DNA from 3 places in the Kurthia sp. Dielmo genome. Region 2 is predicted to be linked to each of the others. Evidence: riboswitches for the same ligand, from Rfam matches in the RefSeq annotation. Region 2 holds a riboswitch; each other region holds the start of a gene.
The links. Region 2 has a riboswitch for thiamine pyrophosphate ahead of thiC (phosphomethylpyrimidine synthase ThiC). Riboswitches for the same ligand answer to the same signal wherever they lie in the genome.
Positions count from the first base shown of each region.

Region 1: another riboswitch for thiamine pyrophosphate. It lies ahead of thiT (energy-coupled thiamine transporter ThiT); the one in region 2 lies ahead of thiC (phosphomethylpyrimidine synthase ThiC).
Region 3: another riboswitch for thiamine pyrophosphate. It lies ahead of KTHG_RS10520 (ABC transporter ATP-binding protein); the one in region 2 lies ahead of thiC (phosphomethylpyrimidine synthase ThiC).

Region 1 covers NZ_HE578965.1:43,043-46,346, reverse strand. The annotation lists gene KTHG_RS19470 (tryptophan-rich sensory protein) at 1-356, shown strand, start outside; gene map (type I methionyl aminopeptidase) at 408-1,160, opposite strand; gene thiT (energy-coupled thiamine transporter ThiT) at 1,256-1,810, opposite strand; TPP riboswitch at 1,910-2,014, opposite strand; gene KTHG_RS21990 (hypothetical protein) at 2,214-2,327, shown strand; gene KTHG_RS19455 (aminopeptidase) at 2,483-3,304, opposite strand, start outside.
Region 2 covers NZ_HE578959.1:173,731-177,034, forward strand. The annotation lists gene KTHG_RS12065 (hypothetical protein) at 4-558, opposite strand; partial or broken gene bluB (5,6-dimethylbenzimidazole synthase) at 783-1,422, opposite strand; TPP riboswitch at 1,581-1,695, shown strand; gene thiC (phosphomethylpyrimidine synthase ThiC) at 1,843-3,304, shown strand, end outside.
Region 3 covers NZ_HE578958.1:377,209-380,512, reverse strand. The annotation lists partial or broken gene KTHG_RS10530 (ABC transporter substrate-binding protein) at 1-287, opposite strand, end outside; gene KTHG_RS10525 (ABC transporter permease) at 287-1,027, opposite strand; gene KTHG_RS10520 (ABC transporter ATP-binding protein) at 1,024-1,698, opposite strand; TPP riboswitch at 1,764-1,855, opposite strand; TPP riboswitch at 1,904-2,011, opposite strand; gene KTHG_RS10515 (sensor histidine kinase) at 2,292-3,304, opposite strand, start outside.

The DNA.
Region 1 (3,304 bases), on a different contig from region 2:
CAGAGAATAAAATGAATGGACGCCTGCCAATTTCAATTGCATTTGCTGCTATAGCATTCCTCACTTTTTTAACTATCGGCTTCCTGTTTATTTCGAATAACCTCATTGATTTTGGCCTTAGTCGTCAGCTATGGGCTGTTGTATTGTTAACGTGTGCAGCCGCACTTGCACTCGCAATCCGCTTCCATCTTTATGACGCCGCCTTTCCCGCTGTATTCATTTGGTTTTTAATTGGCGTAGCCATTGCTAATAATTTCAATGAATTGCTTGTCACAACAGCTGCATTATTTTTAAGCGGCGTCTTGATTGTTGGGATCATTTTCATACGCAAACGTTTGCCATCTAACGCAAATTAAAAAAGACTGTAACAGAAGAAACGCTTCCGCTACAGTCTTTTTTTATTGAAATTAATCGATTTTTGTTGTTAATACAGGACCATTTTTCGTTACGATAACTGTATGTTCTAATTGTGCAACAAATGATTTATCTGGTGTTAAGAATGCCCAGCCATCTGTGCCCTCTACGATGTTTTCAGCAGCTTGAGAGATGAATGGTTCTACAGCGAAAACCATGCCTTCTTTCATCATTGTTGCATCCCATGCATCATAGTAGTTTAAAACGTATTGAGGTTCTTCATGTAATGAATGACCTACACCATGGCCTGTTAAGTTCATGATTACTTTTAAACCTTTATCATGTGCTTCACGTTCTACAGCTTTACCGATTTGGTTCAAGCGCGCACCTGGTTTAATTTTTCCCATTGCGCGGTCAAATGAGCTTTGAGCCACATCGCAAAGGATTTGAAGTTCTGGTTTTTCAACATCGCCTACAACAAATGATACACCTGTATCTGCATAGAAACCGTCTACATGGCCTGATACATCAATGTTAATCATATCGCCTTCTTGTAGTTTACGGTTGTCCGGAATACCATGGGCAACACATTCATTTACACTAATACATGTATAACCTGGGAAGTCATATTCTGCTTTAGGGCCTGATACAGCACCTTTTTCTTCGAATAATTTACCAGCTAATTCATCTAATTCTTTTGTTGTCACACCAGGTTTTGTCGCATTTTTAAGGGCGTCACGAATTTCAGCCATTGCACGGCCTGCTTTCATTAACGCATCAAATTCTTCTTGCGTTTTCACAATCATCGTTCAAGATCTCCTTTATATTGAATCTTCTTCTACTATATCACACTTTTTTCATGACGAAAAAGGAACTGAATTAATTCAGTTCCTTCGTTTCTTTATCGTTTTTTAGGCTCCAATAGTTTCGGTGCCTTTGTCATGAGTAGACTAACAATCGCTGCTGTTAAAATAATGGCTGGCACCATGTACGAACCATTATAGACAATCGTATAAATTAGTGGATTTTGGTCACCCGCATATTCAGAGAAGAATACATAGCCAGCTATTGCATGAGCTACATAGCGAATTAAACCGCCGATAATCGTCCCAATTGTAATGTACAAAGCTTTCTCACTCGCTGTTTGTGCACGTATAACAAGTGGACGTAAAAGCCCTGCAAGTCCTACTACAGTAAACGCAAAGAAGTAATCAATAAAGCCTTGTAGCGGTGTTAAAATAAAGCCGCCAAACATCGCATTCATCGTACCGATTAATAAGCCCGTCACAAGCCCTGCCACTGTGCCCCAGCGAAACGCCATAATGACGATTGGCACCATCACAAGACTAATCGAGCCGCCCTGTGGCCATAAGCTAAATGTCAGCTTATCTAAAATAAGACCGATGGCCGCAAAAATGGCGATTTCGACCATCATTAATAAATTTTTACTGTTCAATCCCTTCAACCTCCAATGTTGATGTACAAATCAAACCAGTGGGATTAGATAGATATGAAAAAAGCGATGCCAGGGAAAGATCCCTGACATCGCATAGCGTCAGCTGTCTATCCACATTCCTTCGCAAGCATTAACTTACAGGTTCTAAGGGTTAGAAGTCGCACTTCACTCTCAGCTATTTTAATAGCTCCCCTTGTGGTTGTTACATCTCGTTTATTGAACAATCCTATTGTACGGAAAAATGCTCAAGCTTTCAACCTTTTTGAAACTTTTCACACGCGCTTCCGTAAATAAGATGAACCGTTTATTCACAATATTGTACAAGCAATTAAAGCACTGTACGTTTAAAGAAATTCAACAACGGTAATACTATACTAACTACTAAAAAGTGAGGTTATGCATAATGAACTTAAAAAAAGTAATTAGCACAGCTGTTAAATTAGCACCTGTCGTTTATCCAATCGTGAAAAAAGTATTAAATAATAAAAAAGCGTCACAATCTACAAATCGCCGTTAAGGACATTTAAAAAGAGACTGGGATAAAACACGTCATGTTTCTTTTTTAGCGTTCACAACGAAAAACCGGAACTGCGCCATAGCGCGGTTCCGGTTTTTCTTATGCTCATAGGAGCGGTTATTTTTAGATGTATGTCAAAGTCTATTTTCTTTTTATTAAAATGCCCAAGCACCTTTACGGAATACAGCTTCTACTGTCCCGTCTGCATGGATGCCATCGATGTCCATTTCCGCACTACCGACCATAAAGTCTTCATGTGTAATTGAAACATTGATGCCTGCTTTATCCATTTCCTCTTCAGATAGCTCGCTACCGCCCTCATAACAAGTTGGATATGCTGCACCAATTGCGATATGATTGGATGCATTTTCATCAAATAATGTGTTGTAATAAAGTAAGCCAGATGCTGAAATTGGTGATTCATGTGGTACAAGTGCGATTTCACCAATGTATTTAGAGCCTTCATCCGCTTTAATCAACTCATTTAATAATTCCTCACCTTGCTGTGCCTCTGCTTTCACAATCACGCCATTTTCAAAAGTTAATTTGAAGTTGTCGATAATATTCCCTTGATAGACAAGTGGTTTTGTTGATGACACATAGCCGTTTACATCGTATTTAGATGGCAATGTAAAGACTTCCTCTGTTGGCATATTTGCCACGAATTCAGTGCCTTGTGGTGTTTTACTAGAGCCAGTTGCCCAAATGTGTTTGTCTGGTAAGCCAACAATTAAATCCGTACCTGGCGCTGTGTAATGTAATTTAGCAAAATGCTTTTCATTCATTAAATCACCGCGCACATGTAAGTTTTTCAAGTGAGCTTGCCAGTTTTCAACGGCGCTACCTTCACCGATACGTACCGTTTTGAAGATTGCTTCCCACATTGCAGGAACTTGTTCTTCTTCAGGTAATTCAGGGAATACTTTCGCTGCCCATTTTTTCGACGGAATCGCAATGATTGACCATGCGATTTTATC
Region 2 (3,304 bases):
TTTTTAAAAGTCTATACTTATAATACTTTTATATTTTTGAGCAGAAAACGTGATGTTGGTTTTCTTGATTTTCCAAGTTGCGTAGCGTTCAATGAAATTAATCTCTTCATCATTGTAAGTCATTTGCTTACCTTTTTTTCCTAAATCAGTATTCATTTTTTTATACATTGTTGTATAACGCTTTTTCGGATTATCTTTTTTTTCATCCATAACATTAAAATAATAATTTATATTAGTTAAAGTTCTTTTCTTATTGTTGTTAAAGTAAAAGTGAATCACAGTCTTAGATTGATTATAGAATTTCCCTGGGATGTAGTAAGCTACACTATTGTAACCAGTATCCTGGGTATCTTTCCATCCCTTTTTCTTTGCCATTTTTTCAATTTGTGCTCGTGTTTCTCCACCTTTTAATCCCCATAGCAACGTTTTTTTAGCCGCTGCAGCTGTTTCAACTTTAGTACTTTCTTTTGCGTTTGCATCATTCGCTACTGTTGTTGCTCCGATTGTCGAAAATACTAAACTAGATGCAATTAGTGCACTTGTCCACTTTTTCATCATAAAAACCTACTCTCTATAAGTGATTTTAAACCTTATTAACTATAATATGGTAATTTTGTTATGTAAAGAGAAATAAAACTAAAACTAGTAATAGGGGTAGCGTCAGGAAAATGCGGATTTACAACGATAAGCAAATTACAACATAAAAAAACGGTTCCTAAACGTTGTGCGGAATCGTTTTTTTATTTCGTTTGTTAAACTAAAGAGCACTTTAATAAGATTTTTTAATTTTCCCCCCATTTATTTTGGAAAATAAGGTTGTCTAAAGAACGCCTTTTTTCCCAATCAGCTAATTCTAGAATGGGTTTTTCTGGATAATCATCCGTGTAACCAATAGAAATAAGAGCAATAGGCTCAATATGTGGTGGTATTTCTAAAATGTCTCTAATATCATTCTTTTTATAAAAACTTACCCAGCCCATTGCAAGCCCTTCAGCACTAGCTACTAACCACATATTTTGAATGGCACAAGCAGTTGATAAAGCATCCGTTTCAGGAATTGAATTTCGTCCTAATATGCGAACCTCCTCTTGTTGGATCACAAGTTACACATATAGTTAAAGGAGATTCTTTTAGACCTTCAACTTTTAAACTAAGGAATTTCGTTTCTTTTTCTCCTTCATAATGAATAGCCAATGCTCTTCTTTCCTTATCCGCTGCCCATGCTAACTTTTCTTTAATTTCATTTGAAGAAACTAAAATAAAATTCCATGGTTGCATAAACCCTACTGAGGGTGCATGATGAGCAGCATTTAGTATTTTATGTATTGTATTTTCTGGGATAGGAGTTGACAAAAAACTTCGGATGTCTCTTCTATGATAAATAACTTTATATATTGCTTCTTTTTCTTCCTTAGTAAACATATTTTCCCTCTCTCGTTAAAAATTAAAATGTTATTGTTTATTCATATATTAACAATAAAACCTGTTGCTGTCCGTCTTTTAATTAAATGGTTTTTTATATTTTTTTATTGCTCCTTTTATTTTACTTAAAACTCATGTATACTAAAACCAAATTGAATAGAAATAACTAGGGGAGTCCAATAAGTTGGGCTGAGAGAGAAACACGTTAAAGTTTCTTGACCCTTTGGACCTGATCTAGATCATACTAGCGTGGGGAAGTTAGAAAAAATAATCATGTAATCATGTATTGAATAAACTTCTACATACAAAGCCGGTCCATCCTTTTTGGATTCGGCTTTTTTATTTAATTCATTTCTTTAATTCCTCTTTTATTGTTCTAGATCTCGTCCTTTAATTTTAAAAAGGGGAGAGATTTACTCTATGTCAACAACTTCATTAAACGAAAAAAGCATTTCCATCATGTCTAGTTTTTCAGGTAGTAAAAAAGTTTATGTTGAAGGCTCAAGACCCGATATCAAGGTACCAATGCGTGAAATTGAACTAAGTCCTACAACGGGCGCCTTTGGTGAAGAAGAAAATCCACCAGTTCGTGTCTATGATACAAGCGGACCTTATACGGATACTAATTATTCAGTTGATATTACAAAAGGTCTTCCTCCTCTTCGAAGCACATGGATTCATGAACGAGGAGATGTTGAGGAACATGAAGGAAGAGAAGTTAAGGCTGAAGACAATGGATATAAGGATGAGAATGACCCTCGTGCTAATCATAATATGTTCCCGGGTTTAAAGCGTAAACCCTTACGTGCAAAAAAAGGTGGAAATGTCACACAGCTTCATTATGCAAGGAAGGGCATCATCACTCCTGAGATGGAATTTATCGCATTAAGGGAAAATATGAAACCTGAATTTGTGCGTGAAGAAGTTGCAAGAGGTCGAGCAATTATCCCTTCTAATATCAATCATCCAGAGGCAGAGCCTATGATCATAGGACGTAATTTCCATGTTAAAATCAACGCAAATATTGGGAATTCTGCTGTTTCATCCTCCATCGAAGAAGAGGTCGAAAAAATGACATGGGCCACACGTTGGGGTGCTGATAATATTATGGACCTATCAACAGGTAAAAACATTCATACAACAAGGGAATGGATAATTCGCAATTCTGCTGTTCCTGTAGGAACCGTTCCTATCTACCAAGCACTTGAAAAAGTAAATGGTGTTGCCGAAGAACTCACATGGGAGGTTTACCGTGATACTTTGATTGAGCAAGCCGAGCAAGGCGTGGATTACTTCACCATTCATGCTGGTGTTCTTTTGCGATATGTTCCGTTAACAGCAAAACGTTTAACAGGTATTGTATCCCGGGGTGGATCTATTATGGCACAATGGTGTCTTCACCACCACAAAGAAAGCTTTTTATATACTCATTTTGAAGAAATCTGTGAGATTATGAAAACTTATGATGTTTCATTCTCTTTAGGAGATGGTCTACGTCCTGGTTCAATTGCTGATGCTAATGATGAAGCACAATTTGCAGAATTAGAAACTCTTGGAGAACTAACAAAAATTGCTTGGGAGCATGATGTACAGGTAATGGTTGAAGGTCCAGGTCACGTACCTATGCACCTTATTAAAGAAAACATGGACAAACAACTTGAGGTTTGTAAGGAAGCGCCTTTCTATACTCTAGGGCCACTTACAACTGACATAGCTCCTGGGTATGATCATATTACATCTGCGATTGGTGCAGCCATGATTGGTTGGTATGGTACGGCTATGCTATGTTATGTTACACCAAAAGAACATTTAGGTTTACCAAACCGAGATGATGTTCGTGAAGGTGTTATAACTTATAAAATAGCTGCACATGCTGCTGATT
Region 3 (3,304 bases), on a different contig from region 2:
ATATCTTGCTGATAATAAATTCCTACCGTTGCTTTACCAGCAGCAGTCAAGGTAAGTGGATCCGTCACGTTTTGAGGATATTGAATATTTAAATGAATTCCCTCTTCCTTAAAATAGCCTTTTTCCTCCGCAGCATAAATAAAGCTATGAACTGCATTAGGATACCAATCCAGTACGAGTGTTACCTCTTGTAGTCCATCAGCCGTTGTTTTTTTATCACTGCTTCCACATGCACTTAATACTGTCATACAAATGCAGCATACATATACTAGCAACATTTTTTTCATTATTCTTTCCTCCAACCCATATATTTTTTCTCCACACCCGCAAGAATGGCCGCAAAAATAACCGCCATTAGCGATAACACAACAATAGGGGCGAATACACCTGCACCATCCATTTGTGTCATCATACGTTTACTAAAATAGCCAAGACCTGCTTGCGCTCCAAGCCACTCACCGATTGCCGCTCCGATTACAGTTAAAGGCACCGCAATTTTAAGACCTGTAAAGAATGATGGTAAGGCAGCCGGGACCTTTAATTTCCAAAACTGTTGCCAACGACTTGCTCCAAATGTTTGTAGAAGCTCAAACTGTCCTTTTTTCACACTGCGTAAACCCTCAAAAGTATTCATTGTAATGGGAAAAAAAGCAATTAAGACCGTCACAAGTACTTTACTCCAAATACTATAACCAAACCACAGCACAAAAATGGGGGCAAGGGCAGTCGTTGGAATCGTTTGTGAGATGACAAGAAGTGGATAAAAAGCCCGCTCGAACCACGTACTGGCATCCATTACTAATGCAAGGACCACACCTAATACAAGGGAAATCAGCAACCCGATTCCAATGATCGTTAATGTCGCCGGCAAATGAATCGTTAACAGTGGTTCACGAAGTAACCATATTTTCTTAAGAATTTGAAGTGGGGACGGCAAAATATACGGCGATGCAAGAACACGTGCAATTACTTCCCAACTAATGAGCAGTAGCGCCATTAACAAGAAAGGCGGTACTATTTTTTTCATCGCATCGCACCACCAATTTTTTCATAGATATACGCTTTTGATACTGTCGAGTCCATACATTCAAATGCGGTAAGTGGTTTTTTTGTCGCTACAAAAATACGATCTGATAAAAATAATGCCTCCTCAATATCATGTGTAATAAAAATAACCGTTTTCTGTTCTAAGTGGACAATGTCCTTTAACCATTTCTGTAAATCATTACGGGTAAGAGCATCCAGTGCGCTGAATGGTTCATCTAATAATAATACGTCGGCTCCTGTTAAAAGAGCTCGTATCAAGCTTACGCGTTGTTGCATACCACCTGATAATTCGTATGGCTTCTTATCTTCATAGCCAGCTAATCCAAAGCGTATAAAAAGCTGCTGCGCTTGCTTACGTGCTTTCGCCTTTTTCACGCCTTGACATTCTAACGGTAAAATCGCATTATCAAGTGCTGTTCGCCAGGGCATAAGCTGATGGTGCTGTGGCATATAACCTATTTTTCCATGTTTTTTTATCCTCCCTTGCTGTGGATTTTCAAGTCCTAGCAACAAACGAAATACGGTGCTCTTACCGCAACCACTTGCCCCAACGATACTAACAAATTCACCCGCTTCTACGTGCAGGTTTAAGCCATTTAAAATTACTTTCTGACCATACGAAAAATGCACATGCTCCATCCTAACAACCATTCTTTGCTCCTCCTTTATCACAACAAAAAAAGCCATCTCCCGCAGGAAGTGGCTCTACATGCATCGCTAAATAGAACCCACTTCCTTGCGTCAGCATTACCTAATACAAGTCATAAGGGTCTCATCTCAGCTTTTTATAGCACCCCTAGTGGTCAAAAATTAAAAAACGTCCCATGCCTAGATTACCGGCATGGGACGTGATCATATGAATCAATCAACGCTTTCCTACGCTAGTACAAACTAGATCAGGTTCAAGGATTAATTCATTACGTGAATTTCTCGGCTGACAACATCAGCACTCCTAGCATCTTTTTGTATGTGATTAAAAAGCAGTATAGCACGATAATGAATAATTGACAACGTTCTCCCTACACCCCTTCAAACGATTTAAGTGCTAGAAAAGTCGTTTGTATAATTTTATATTTCAATAAAAAGCTTTTATCACTTTCTTTAGCTGTTCTTTCTGATAAAAAACTTAAAAAGAAAATATTTATTTTAAACAAAAAAACACGCACCTATTCCTGACGTAGGTGCGTGTTTTTCTATCCATGGCATCCGGGGGTGGAGTCACATGAGTTTATATTATTATCATACTAGCTATTTGTGGAAAAAGTATGAATGGGAAATGACAATCTAAAGGTAGTACCGATATTTTCCTTACTTTCGACTGTAATAGCGCCATCTAATGCTTCCGTTAACGCTTTAACAATCGCTAGGCCAAGGCCTGTGCCACCCTTATCGCGAACACGTGATTTTTCAACCCGGTGGAAGCGGTCAAAAATAAAGGGAATATCCTCTGCTGGAATACCAACACCTGTATCAGTTATTTCAATAATTAGTGTAGATTTTTGCTCAAATGCACGCAGTGTAATCGTTCCCTGCGGCGTATAGTTAACCGCGTTTTGCAGTAAATTAATAATGATTTGCTCAAAGCGCATACCGTCTGTTTCTATGTCTTGAAGCGGCCCTTGAATCGCAACCTCTAAGGCTAGATTTTTTTGATGTGCCTTTAAACGAACTTTGTCTGCGGCATCTTCTAGTAATTCTTCAATATCAACTGCTTGTTTATAAAATGTCATCATGCCTTCTTCCATTTTTGATAGGTCAAAAACATCTTGAATTAATTTAGATAAACGCACAGATTCCTGATCAATAATATGCGCATATTTTTTTAACTCTTCCTCAGAGCGATACTGTCCATTTTCAATAAGTTGTGCATAGCCTTGTAAGTACGATACGGGCGTCCGTAGCTCATGTGAAATATTCGCCAGTAGTTCACTTCGGTTTTTTCGGTAGTTATTTAACTCCACACTTAAATCATTAATGGACTCACCGAGAATGCCAAGCTCATCCTTACTCGTAACCGTGACCTTCGTATCCTGCCCTTTGGCAATTTTACGCGTAGCCTCGGTCATATCAACAAGTGGACGCGATAATTTCCACGACACTAAAATCGTATACACAAGCGCTAATAAAATCGCCATTAAAATACCGCGTAGCGTCCAATAACGAATCTGGCTCATCGTTTCATACCAGCTTGTGACATTTGACATGACTAGGACCCCACCATTATATTCGCCATCTTTTAGTAAAGGTTTTCCTACAT